Regions from separate parts of the Methylosinus sp. LW4 genome, predicted to be linked through region 1. Evidence: predicted binding sites of a transcription regulator. Region 1 holds the regulator's gene; the other holds the start of a gene.
The links. Region 1 encodes PhoB, which activates phosphate uptake and scavenging genes when phosphate is short. Its sites were predicted from a motif close to TGTCATNNANCTGTCAT; they were not measured.
Positions count from the first base shown of each region.

Region 2: a site for PhoB is predicted at 1,808-1,824, ahead of METLW4_RS26985 (YdcH family protein). Genes of this name have one in related genera too.

Region 1 is NZ_KB900626.1:3,008,041-3,013,677, forward strand. It holds gene pstA (phosphate ABC transporter permease PstA) at 1-236, shown strand, start outside; gene pstB (phosphate ABC transporter ATP-binding protein PstB) at 233-1,018, shown strand; gene phoU (phosphate signaling complex protein PhoU) at 1,049-1,774, shown strand; gene phoB (phosphate regulon transcriptional regulator PhoB) at 1,771-2,514, shown strand; gene hpnE (hydroxysqualene dehydroxylase HpnE) at 2,709-3,953, opposite strand; gene hpnD (presqualene diphosphate synthase HpnD) at 3,950-4,813, opposite strand; gene hpnC (squalene synthase HpnC) at 4,810-5,637, opposite strand, start outside.
Region 2 is NZ_KB900626.1:1,106,648-1,112,284, reverse strand. It holds gene METLW4_RS0105665 (GumC family protein) at 1-721, shown strand, start outside; gene METLW4_RS0105660 (MucR family transcriptional regulator) at 759-1,229, opposite strand; tRNA gene METLW4_RS0105655 (tRNA-Val) at 1,503-1,577, opposite strand; gene METLW4_RS26985 (YdcH family protein) at 1,844-2,023, shown strand; gene METLW4_RS0105645 (protein adenylyltransferase SelO) at 2,179-3,615, shown strand; gene METLW4_RS0105640 (hypothetical protein) at 3,626-4,219, shown strand; gene METLW4_RS0105635 (YdcH family protein) at 4,341-4,559, shown strand; gene METLW4_RS0105625 (PepSY-associated TM helix domain-containing protein) at 5,004-5,637, shown strand, end outside.

The sequences.
Region 1 (5,637 bases):
CGCGCGTCTCCGGCGAGACGGCGCCGCTGCTGTTCACCTCGCTCAACAATCAGTTCTGGAGCACGGATCTCAACGCGCCGGTCTCCAGCCTGCCCGTCGTCATCTTCCAATTCGCGCTCTCGCCCTACAAGGACTGGCAGCAGCTCGCCTGGACCGGCGCTCTGCTCGTCACCATCGCCGTCCTTCTGCTCTCCATCACCGCGCGCGCGCTCAGCAGCCAGGGAAAACACAAATGACCGCCATGCCGGTTGTCGAAGCCACCATTCCGACCAAGGTCTCGGTTCGCGATCTGGATTTCTATTACGGATCGACAAAGGCGCTGAAATCGATCTCGCTGCCGCTCTACACCAATAAGGTGACGGCCTTCATCGGCCCGTCCGGCTGCGGCAAATCGACTCTGCTGCGCATATTGAACCGCATGTACGACCTCTATCCCAAGCAGCGCGCCGAGGGCGAGGTGCTGCTCGACGGCGAGAACATCCTCGACCCGCGCGTCGACCTCAACCTGCTGCGCTCGCGCGTCGGCATGGTGTTCCAGAAGCCGACGCCCTTCCCCATGTCGATCTACGACAATATCGCCTTCGGCATCCGCCTCTATGAGAAGCTCTCGCGCAGCGAGCTCGACGGGCGCGTCGAGGCGGCGCTGCGCGGCGCGGCGCTGTGGGACGAGGTGCGCGACAAGCTGAACTCGAGCGGCCTGGGGCTCTCGGGCGGCCAGCAGCAGCGTCTGTGCATCGCGCGCACCGTCGCCATTCAGCCGGAGGTGATCCTCTTCGACGAGCCCTGCTCGGCGCTGGACCCGATCTCGACGGCGAAGATCGAGGAGCTCATCGACGAAATGTCGGAGCGCTACACGATCGCCATCGTCACCCACAACATGCAGCAGGCGGCGCGCGTCTCCGATTTCACCGCCTTCATGTATCTCGGCGATCTCGTCGAATTCGGCGAGACCAATAATCTCTTCACCGCGCCGCAGAACAAGAAGACGCAGGACTATATCACCGGCCGCTTCGGCTGAGCGCGCATCGCGCACGAGGACATTGAGACCATGAGCGAACATATCGTCAGCTCCTATGACCGCGACCTCGAAGTGCTCGGCCGTCGTATCGCCGAGATGGGAGGCATCGCCGAGAAAATGCTCGCCGAAGCCATGGATGCGCTCGCCAATTTCGACATAGAGCTCGCCCATCGCGTCGTCGCCACCGATCAGCGCCTCGACGCGCTGCAGCGCGAGATAGAGGAGAACGCCATCCTCACCATCGCGCGGCGGCAGCCGCTCGCCATCGATCTGCGCGAATGCATCGCCGCCATGCGCATCGCCGCCGATCTCGAGCGCGTCGGCGATCTCGCCAAGAGCATCGCCAAGCGCACGGTGAAAATCCTCTCCGAAGCGCGCGTGCCGCGCGCCGTCATCGGCCTCAAGACGATGGCGGAAGTCGCGGCCATACAGCTGAAGGACGTGCTGGACGCCTACGCTCAGCGCGACGTCGAGCGCGCCCGCGCGGTCTGGACCAATGACAGCGAGCTCGACGCGCTGGAAGATTCGGTGTTCCGCGATCTCCTCACCTTCATGATGGAGGATCCGCGCAACATCTCCTTCTGCACGCATCTGCTCTTCTGCTCGAAGAACATAGAGCGCATCGGCGATCACACCACCAATGTCGCCGAGACGATCGTCTATCTCGTCACTGGCGAGGCGATGCCGACCGACCGCCCCAAGGGCAAATCGGCCAGCCTTCCCGCCAGCGCGGAACCGGATGAGCCCACGAAATGAATGAAATCCGCGTCGCCGCTCCGCGCGAGGCGCCGCACGACAGGGCGCCGCGAATTCTCGTCGTCGAGGACGACGCGGCGCTGGCGCTGCTGCTCGGCTATAATCTCGAGGCCGAGGGCTTTCTCGTCGAGCACATAGAGCGTGGCGACGAGGCGGAAATCCGCCTCGCCGAATCGCAGCCCGATCTCGTCATTCTCGACTGGATGCTGCCCGGCGTCTCCGGCCTCGAAATCTGCCGGCGCCTCCGCGCGCGCGACGACACGCGCAGCATGCCGATCATCATGCTCACCGCGCGCGGCGACGAGAATGAGCGTGTGCGCGGCCTCTCCATCGGCGCCGACGATTATGTGGTGAAGCCCTTCTCGCCGCCGGAGCTGATGGCGCGCGTCCATGCGCTGCTGCGCCGCGCGCGGCCGGAGCGGGTGGCGACGCGCCTCGTCGCCGGCGACATAGACCTCGACCGCGAGACGCGCCGCGTCAAGCGCGGCGGGCGCGAGATTCATCTCGGCCCGACGGAGTTCCGTCTGCTGGAATATCTGATGGAGAAGCCCGGCCGCGTCTTCTCGCGCGCGCAATTGCTGGACAGCGTATGGGGCCTCTCGGCGGAGATCGACGAGCGCACCGTCGACGTGCATGTCGGCCGCCTGCGCAAGGCGATCATCCGCGGCCGCGAGAAAGACCCGATCCGCACCGTGCGCGGCACCGGCTATTCCTTCGACGAGACTTTTGGACGCAACTGACGCGCGATGCGAGCCTGAAGGCTCGCGGTCCAGGGGACGCTTTGGACCGCGAGCCTTCAGGCTCGCTTTTGTCTGCGCGCGCTCCCTCAGCCCATCGTCATTGCGAGCGAAGCGAAGCAATCTAGAGCCGTGGGGCGGCCCCTGGATCGCGTCGTCACTACGCTCCTCGCGATGACGGCGGCGGCGGGATCAGCCTACGAACGCCGCGCCAGCTCCGCCGCGCGATAGCCGGACCTGATCGCCCCTTCGATCGTCGCCGGAAGGCCGGTCGCCGTCCAATCGCCGGCGAGGAAGAGATTGCGCCAGCGCGTCGTCGCGCCGGGGCGGCGCTGCTGCTGCGCCGGCGTCGCGGCGAAAGTGGCGCGCTTTTCCTTCACGATCTGCCATGGCGGCAGCTCCGCCGGCAGGCCCGTCGCGGCGGCGACCTCGGCCCATATGCGCTCGGCGAGGCTCTCGCGCGGCTCGTCCATCAGCCGATCGGCGCCGCTTATCGTCACCGAGAGCCGATCCTCGAAGGCGAACAGCCATTCGGTGAGCGAGCCGATCATGCCGAGCAGCGCCGGCTGGCCGGGCGGCGGCGCGATCTTGAAATGCGCATTGACGATGCCGCGGAAATCATCCGGCGCGACGAGGCCCGGAACGAGCTCCTGCGCCGCCCAGGGCGGGACGGCGAGCGCGACGCGATCATTCGCGCCGAGCGCGATCTTCTCATCGCCGAAATCGAGCGCTGTGGCGCGCTCCTCGGAAAATTCGATTCCCTTCAGCCGCGCGGCGAAGCGCGGCGCGGCGCCCCGCGCGACGAGCGCGCTCAGCGCCGGCTCGATAAAAGCCGTCCCGAGCCCGCGCCGCGCGACCAGCGGACGGCAGGCGGCGCCGCCTGCGGCGAGAGTCTCGCGCAGCACGGCGGCGGCGAGAGCGGCGGAAGACTCGCGCGGCTCTGTGTTGAGCGCGGAGAGCAGCACCGGCCCCCACAGCCGCTCATAGAGCACGCCCGAGCAATTCATCGCCTCGCCGATGGTCGCGCCCTTTTTGGCGAGCAGAATGCCGATCGCGCCGAGATAATCGCCCGGCGATGTTCCGGGGACGCGGCGGTCGCGCGCGAAAATCCACCAGGGCAGGCGCGACGCGTTCGGCCTCATGCGCCAGCGGACGCCGTCGCGCGTGTCCAAAAAGTCGAAGGCGCATTCCTTCGGCCCGACCAGTTCCTCCGCCGAGCCGATGCGCCGCGCGTAATCCAGCGCCGTGGAATTGCCGGAGAGCAGCAGATGATTGCCATTGTCGATGACGAGATCGAGGCTGGAATCGTAATAGGAACGGCAGCGCCCGCCCGCCATGCGCGCCGCCTCATAGAGCGCGACGCTCCGGCCCTCGTCGGTCAGGCGAATGGCGCAGGAGAGGCCGGCGAGGCCGGCGCCGATGATGTGAGTCGTTCCGCTCACGTCAGCGCGAATCTCAGCAGCGCCAGCAGGACTTTCGTCCGCGACGCGGAGACCGGCGCCCGTGGCGGCGCGAAGCCGCGCGCCACCAGACGGTCGAGAACCGAGCGATAGGCGGTCGCCATCAGATAGGGCGCCTTCACCGCGCGCTGCGGCGAGACGCGCATCAGCAGCTCCGACTCCGCATAATGCTTGCGCGCGCGCTCGGCCACGGCCGCGCAGACTTGCTGAAGGCCGGGATGCGCCAGCACAGCGCCGCGCGCGAAATTCGTGACGCCGGCCGCCTCCAGCGCCTCGCGCGGGAGATAGAGCCGGCCGCGCGCCTCGTCCTCGTCGAGATCGCGCAGAATATTGGTGAGCTGCAAGGCGCGGCCCATGTGGTAGGCGAGCATTCGCGCCTTGGTCGGCAGCGCGCCGCCGGCGCTCTCCGCCTCATCGGCGAGGCCGAAGACGCGCACAGAGAGCCGTCCCACTGCGCTCGCGACATGATCGCAATAGAGATCGAGCCGATCCCATTCCGGCGCGCGAATGTCCTCCACGACATCCATCGCCATGCCGTCTATGACCGCCTCGAAATCGGCGCGCTCGAGGCCGAAGCGGCGCACCGGCCGCGCCAGATCGGCGCAACGCTGATGCGTGCGGCCGGCATAGAGCGCATCGAGATCGCGCCGCCAATCGTCGAGCTGGGAGAGGCGCAGAGCGCGGTCGCCCTCCTCATCCGCAATGTCGTCGACGGCGCGGCAGAAGCCGTAGATCGCATACATTGCGTCGCGCCGCTCGGGCTCGAGAATGCGCATGGCGAGATAGAAGGAGCTTTTCGCGGCGACCCGCGGCGCCTCGGGGGCGATCGTCTCCATGCTCATCGCGCGACGCTCGCGGCAGAGGCGGCGCGCGGCGAGACGAGCCGGCGCAGCAGAGTGGTCCCGGCCCCGGCGAGCGCCGTGAGCAGATATTGGCGCTTGGAGGCGTGGACCTTCTCGCTCAGCGGATCGGCGACGCGCAGCCGCGCGGTGAGCGTCTCGGCGAGGCGCTGGATCGCGCCCACTTCCATGGCGAGGCGTGTGTCGGCGATGAGATCGGCGAAGGGCGCGCTCTCCTTCAGCAGCTCCTGCGTGCGCTCGGCCAGCGCGCGCAAAGTCGCGGCGAGCTGCGGCGAGGCGCGATCGGCGGAGAGCATCTCGACGCTCGCGCCAGCGGCGGCGAGCGTGTCCTGCGGCAGATAGACCCGATCGAGATTGCGGTAGTCCTTGGCGCAATCCTGCAGATGATTGATGATCTGCAGCGCCGCGCAGAGGGCGTCATTGGCCGCCCATGTCCGCGCGCGATCTTCGCCATGGACGTCCAGCACGAAGCGGCCGACCGGCATGGCCGAATAGCGGCAGTAATCGATGAGGTCGTCCCAGTCTCTATAGCGCAATTGCGTCACGTCGCGGCGAAAGGCGATGAGCAGATCCTGCGCATGGCGGGGCTCGAGACCGCGCGCGGCCAGCTCGGCGCGCAGCTTTGTCGCGACCGGAATATCCTCGCCGGAGCCGAGCAGCGCGGCCTCCATGCGGTCCAGCATGGCGATTTTCTGCTCGCCCGGGAGCGTCGCATGGTCGGAGATATCGTCCGCGGCGCGCACGAAATCGTAGAAAGCCAGCACGGCCGCGCGATGGCGCGGCGCGAACAGAGAGGCGACGGGGAA
Region 2 (5,637 bases), 1.9 Mb from region 1:
AATTGCATCGAGCGACCCCGCCCTCGTCGATCTCGTGCGCGCAAAGCCTCTATCGCGCGCCAGCGAGGCGCTCCGGGCTCTGCGCAGCGCCATCGCCATGAGCGATGTGGACGATCCGCCCAGGCTGATTCAGCTCGCCTCCGCCGTCCCTGGCGAAGGAACGACGACGATCGCCGCCGCGCTCGCCGCCTCCGCCGCGCAATCGGGCCTGCGCACGCTGCTGATCGACGCCGATCTGCGCCGCCGCGCCGCGTCGAAGCTCTTCCTCGCCGAGGAGAGGCCCGGCCTCGTCGAGCTGCTCATCGGCTCCGCGAGCCCGATCGCCGCGATCTTCTTCGATGAGACGCGGGGGCTGTGGGTTCTTCCGGCCGGCGGCGAGATACAAGCTCCCGCCGATCTTCTCGCCTCCGAGAAGATGAAAACGCTCCTGGCCGCGCTGCGCGGAAGCTTCGATCTCGTCATCGTCGACACGCCGCCGCTCGGCCCCGTCGTCGATCCGATCGTCGTCGCCGGCCTCGTCGATAAGACAATCATCATCATTCGCTGGGCGGCGACGGCGCGCGAGACGGTCGCCCATGCGATCGAGCGGCTTCCCGATCGCGGCGGAATAGCGGGAGTCGCGCTCAATCTGGTGAGCGAGGCGAAGGCGCGCAAATACGGCCCCTACGCCTATTCGCCCTATGCGGGCGGAGGCGCCTTCGACGCCTATCATATCGAGTGAGACGCGCCGACGAGCGAGCTCCGCGGCGCGGCTTCTGTCAGGCTTCGGCGGCGGCTCTGCCGCGCGCCGGCGCGCCGCGCTTCTTCGCCGCGGCGGCGCCCTTCGCCGACGGCTTGCGGCCGAGACCCAGCGATTTGGCCAGAGCCGAGCGCTGCGCGGCGTAATTGGGCGCGACGATCGGATAATCGCTCTTCAGATCGAAGGCGGCGCGATACTCCTCCGGCGTCAGCTTGTGCTCGGCCTGAAGATGACGCTTCAAGGATTTGAACGGCTCGCCACAACAAAGGCAAGAAATCGCATCCGCGGTGATGGATTTCTTCACAGGAACGGCAGGCCGCCACTGCTTAGCCTCGCCCTCCGTTGCATTCGTCGTCTCGGCGTCGCCACCGCCGAAGGCTTTTTTCACGGCCGCGATGACAGAGGGAAGATCGAGAGGCGCAACAGTATTATTCGAAAGATAGGAAGAGAGTATCTGCGCGACGAGCGCTTTGTCTTCGGCTTCGGACATGGCTTTTTCCTCCGCGGTCGAATCTTATCGATTGGAGCCGATATCGAAGTCGATTGCAATCGGCGACTTCCCGCGCCCAAAGATTCGGCCCCAGTAACAAGCTCAATTTCGATGATATAGGCCGCGGAACGTCGAATTGAAATAGAAACTCCGCCGAATATCGCCGCGGCGCGGCCACGCACTGTAGGGGACGCCAGGCGACCGACAAAAAAATCGCCCGATGAGCTTTCGTCATCGGGCGGCGGAACAGATCGTGCGTAGGGTAGATCAGAATGGTGGGCGCGACAGGGATTGAACCTGTGACCCCTACGATGTCAACGTAGTGCTCTCCCGCTGAGCTACGCGCCCCCGGCGCCGTTCGGATGCTTGCTCCGTCCAGCGCGAGTGACGCCCGTATAATGGCTGTCGGGCCGAGGCGCAAGCGCCCTTCGACAGTTTCCACGCCCTGTCGTAAAACCGCGGCCTCGGCGTCGCCGAACGTTAAGATTTCCTTCCGCACGCAATGGCTTCGGGCGAAATAATTCATTGCCCCGCGACGACTTCGCCCCTTGCGGGCCTTGGAATTCATGTCACACTGACGTCGTCCTTCTGTCATCAACCAAAGGAGGCGCCGTATGTCGCTACAGACCCATCTCGTCGAGCTCGAACGCCGCCATCAGGCGCTCAAGAAAGAGATCGAGCAGGTTCAGCACCATCCCCGATACGATGATTCGAAGCTCCACGAACTGAAACGCAAAAAGCTTCAGCTCAAGGACGAGATCAACAAGCTGCGGCAAGGCGTCAGCCTGCACTGAGCAGATTGCGATAGAGGTCTAGCGTCGAGGCGGAGAGCTGCTCTCCGCCTTTTTTTGTGGCGGGGGACGGCGCCCTGGCCGATGCGGGCGCCCGGCTTGCTTCGCGGCGTCTATGGTCGCAGAATTTTCTGCCATAGCGAGAGCCGAGAATCCCCATGCCCCCTTCCCCGCGCTATCGCGCCGAAACCCTCCACGCCACGCTCGGCGACGGCTTCTTCGACCCTGTGGAGCCCGCGCGCTTTCCGCAGCACATATTGCGCTATCGCAATCAGCGATGGGCGGCGCGCGTCGGCCTGGACACGCTGACGGAAGAGGAATGGATCGCCCATCTCGGCCGTTTCGAGCCGCTGCCCGGCGGCTTTCCGCAGCCGCTGGCGCTGCGCTATCACGGCCATCAGTTCCGCACCTATAATCCCGACATAGGCGACGGCCGCGGCTTTCTGTTCACGCAGCTGCGCGACGCCGAGGACGGACGCCTGCTCGATCTCGGCACGAAGGGCTCGGGCCGCACGCCCTGGTCACGCCAGGGCGACGGCAAGCTCACGCTGAAGGGCGGCGTACGCGAGATTCTCGCCACAGAGATGCTGGAGGCGCAGGGCGTCGACACCTCCAAGAGCTTCAGCCTGATCGAGACCGGCGAGCCGCTCTATCGCGGCGACGAGCCGTCGCCGACGCGCTCCAGCGTGCTGGTGCGGCTCTCCCATTCGCATATTCGCATCGGCACGTTTCAGCGCCTCGCCCATCTCGACGACCAGGAGGGGCTCGGGCGGCTCATCGACTATTGCGTCGCCAATTATTTTCCCGAGCTGGCCGGCGAGCCGGCGGAAAGCCGCGCCGGCGCTTTTCTGGAGCGCGTCGTGGCGCGCGTGGGGCGACTCGGGGCGCGCTATATGGCCGCAGGCTTCGTCCATGGCGTTCTCAACTCGGACAATATCAACGTCACCGGCGAGAGCTTCGACTATGGGCCGTGGCGCTTCGCGCCGCGCTATGATCCGCAATTCACCGCGGCCTATTTCGACGACAGCGGGCTCTATTCCTTCGGCCGTCAGCCGGGCGCGCTCGGCTGGAATCTCACGCGCCTCGCGGAGACCATTCTGCCGCATGTCGGGCTGCAGCGCGCCGAGCAGATTCTCGGCGGCTTTCAGGCCGTCATCCAGCGCGAGTTCCAGCTCGCTCTGCTCGACCGCTTCGGCCTGCTGCCGGCGGAGGATCCCGAGCAGGACGCCGCGCTCGCCAAAGGATTGCTGGAATTTCTCGGCAAGACGCAGGCGCCCTTCGAGCAGACCTTCTTCGATTGGCGCGGCGGCATGGCGAGCCGCGAGCGCGCCGCCGCGAGCCCGGAGGCCGCCGCCTATGACGCGCCGGAATTCCAAGGGCTGCGCGCGGCGCTGGCCGCGCATGCGACATCGCCCGCCGCCAATCTCGACCATCCCTATTTTCGTCGCCCCGTCCCCTGCACTATGCTGATCGAAGAGGTCGAATCGATCTGGGCGCATATCGCGGAGCGCGACGATTGGAGCGCGCTCGCCGACAAGGTCGCGCAGATCGCTTCGATGCGCGAAGCCTATGCGCCGGCGCCTGCCGGGGGATGACATTCGGAAAATGAAGCGCTCGCTATGCGTCTCTCTGTTTCTCGCTCTTTCGAGCGCCGCCGCCGCCAAAAATCTGCTGATCGACAAAGTCCCGCCGAGCGGGGCCTGCTTCTTCCGTCGCTATGACGAAGCGCATTTGCGCGCGCATCCCGGCCAGACCGTCGTCTCCGTGCGGCTGTCGCTGCAGCGCGAACTCGCCACGACGCCGGAGGACGCGCGCGATCTGCGCGTCGAGCTTCGCCACAAGGGCCATGGCAAGCCCTTCTATGTCGTCGGCGGCTGCGTTTGGAGCGAGGAGGCCAATCGCGACGTCTCCGGCTCCCGCCTCGTCCGCTCCTTCCGCAAGGACGCCACCGCCCAATGCATGGCGCGCGGCGGCCTCGGCGGATCGGCCGAGGAAGGCGGCGCGTTTCCCATCGATCTCGCCGAGGATGGCGTTTCGGTCACGCTCTACCTGGACGAGGGCGTGAGCGGCTGGCGCGGCCCGGACCAGAAGAAGAAATCCGTCTATCTGGAGCTGACGCGCCAAAACCGCGTCTTCGAGCTGGAGCGCGTCGATCCGGCCGCCTGCGTGGAGCTGGACAAGTCGATCGCGGTCGATTGAGACGGAAGATTAACGGGAAGGCGTCGCCGCCTTCTCATTAGGACTTGAAGATGAACATGATGCGAGGCGATAATCCTCGCGTCACGACTCGCCGCCGAGCGGCGCTCGGGCAGGTTGGCGAATGGTGGATGAGCTGAACGAAGCCGAACGCGATGCGATCCGGCAAGAAGTCGAGCGGCTGAGGCTCGAGCACAAGGACCTCGAGGATGCGATCGACGCCCTTCTCGCGGTCGGCGCCGTGGACCAGCTGCAAATTCAGCGGCTGAAGAAAAGAAAATTGCTGCTGCGCGATCGCTTGGCGTTTCTAGAGGATCAGCTCACGCCCGACATCATCGCCTGATGCGGGCGAAAGCGGCGCTACTTCCACATTCTGAGGCCGATCGCCACGGCGAGCGAGACAATGGCGACGATCGCGAGGACCGCCACGAGCCTTACGGTTTCCTTGCTGTCTTGGGCGCTCCCCATACGGTCCTCCGCCGTTATTTTTTCAATTTTGGCGAGCCTATGCCTGTCCTAGAGAGATACAATATGCCGAGATGCGGCGGAACAGCGCAGCAGGTTCCCGACTCGGACAGCATTTTAGCCGCCCGAGGCTTCAATCATCCTATCTTACACGTTTAGCGCCGGACGGCCAAAACCTCCCGCCGCCGGCGGGCGATTTTTCTTTTTGAAATCTCCGCCGCTCCACCGCCGTTGACACGCGCGGCGGAAGAGGCTCCCCTCTCCGCGGCGACGCCGAGCACGAGCGACATCTCGATCTTTCGGCGGATCGGAGGCGCGCATCATGGGTCGTAACGAGCGGGGCCGCAAAATATTTCTGGCGGCCCATCGCTACATCGGCCTTTTCGCCGGCGCGGTTTTCGTCCTCATCGGGCTCAGCGGCGGCCTGCTCGCCTTTCGCGAAGACATAGACGAATGGCTGAACGCTCCGCTCATGCGCGTCGAGCCGCCGACGCCGGCCGTCATGCGTCCGCTCGACGAAATTCTCGCGGCGGCGACCGCGGCCATGCCGGCGGAGAGCCGTCCCGAGCGCATCACTCTGCCGCGTCATGCGAAAGCTGCGGCGATCATCGCCTATATGGTCGAGACCGACGATCTCGACAGCTCGTTCCGCCAGATTTTCGTCGATCCGTACCGCGCCGAAGTGACCGGCGACCGCTTGCTCGCGCATGGCGACGATGTTTTCGCGCAGCCGCTCGTGCAGATCGTCATGGCCTTTCATTGGACGCTGCTGCTCGGCGTGAACAACGCCTATCTCATCGGCTGTCTCGGAATTGCGCTTTTCGTCTCGATCATGCTCGGACTCTCTCTCTGGCCGCCGCGCAATGGCGATTGGCGGATGGGACTGACGATCAAATGGGGCGCGAGCCGCGAGCGCATCGTCTATGACGCGCATCGCAGCGTCGGCGCCTATTTCG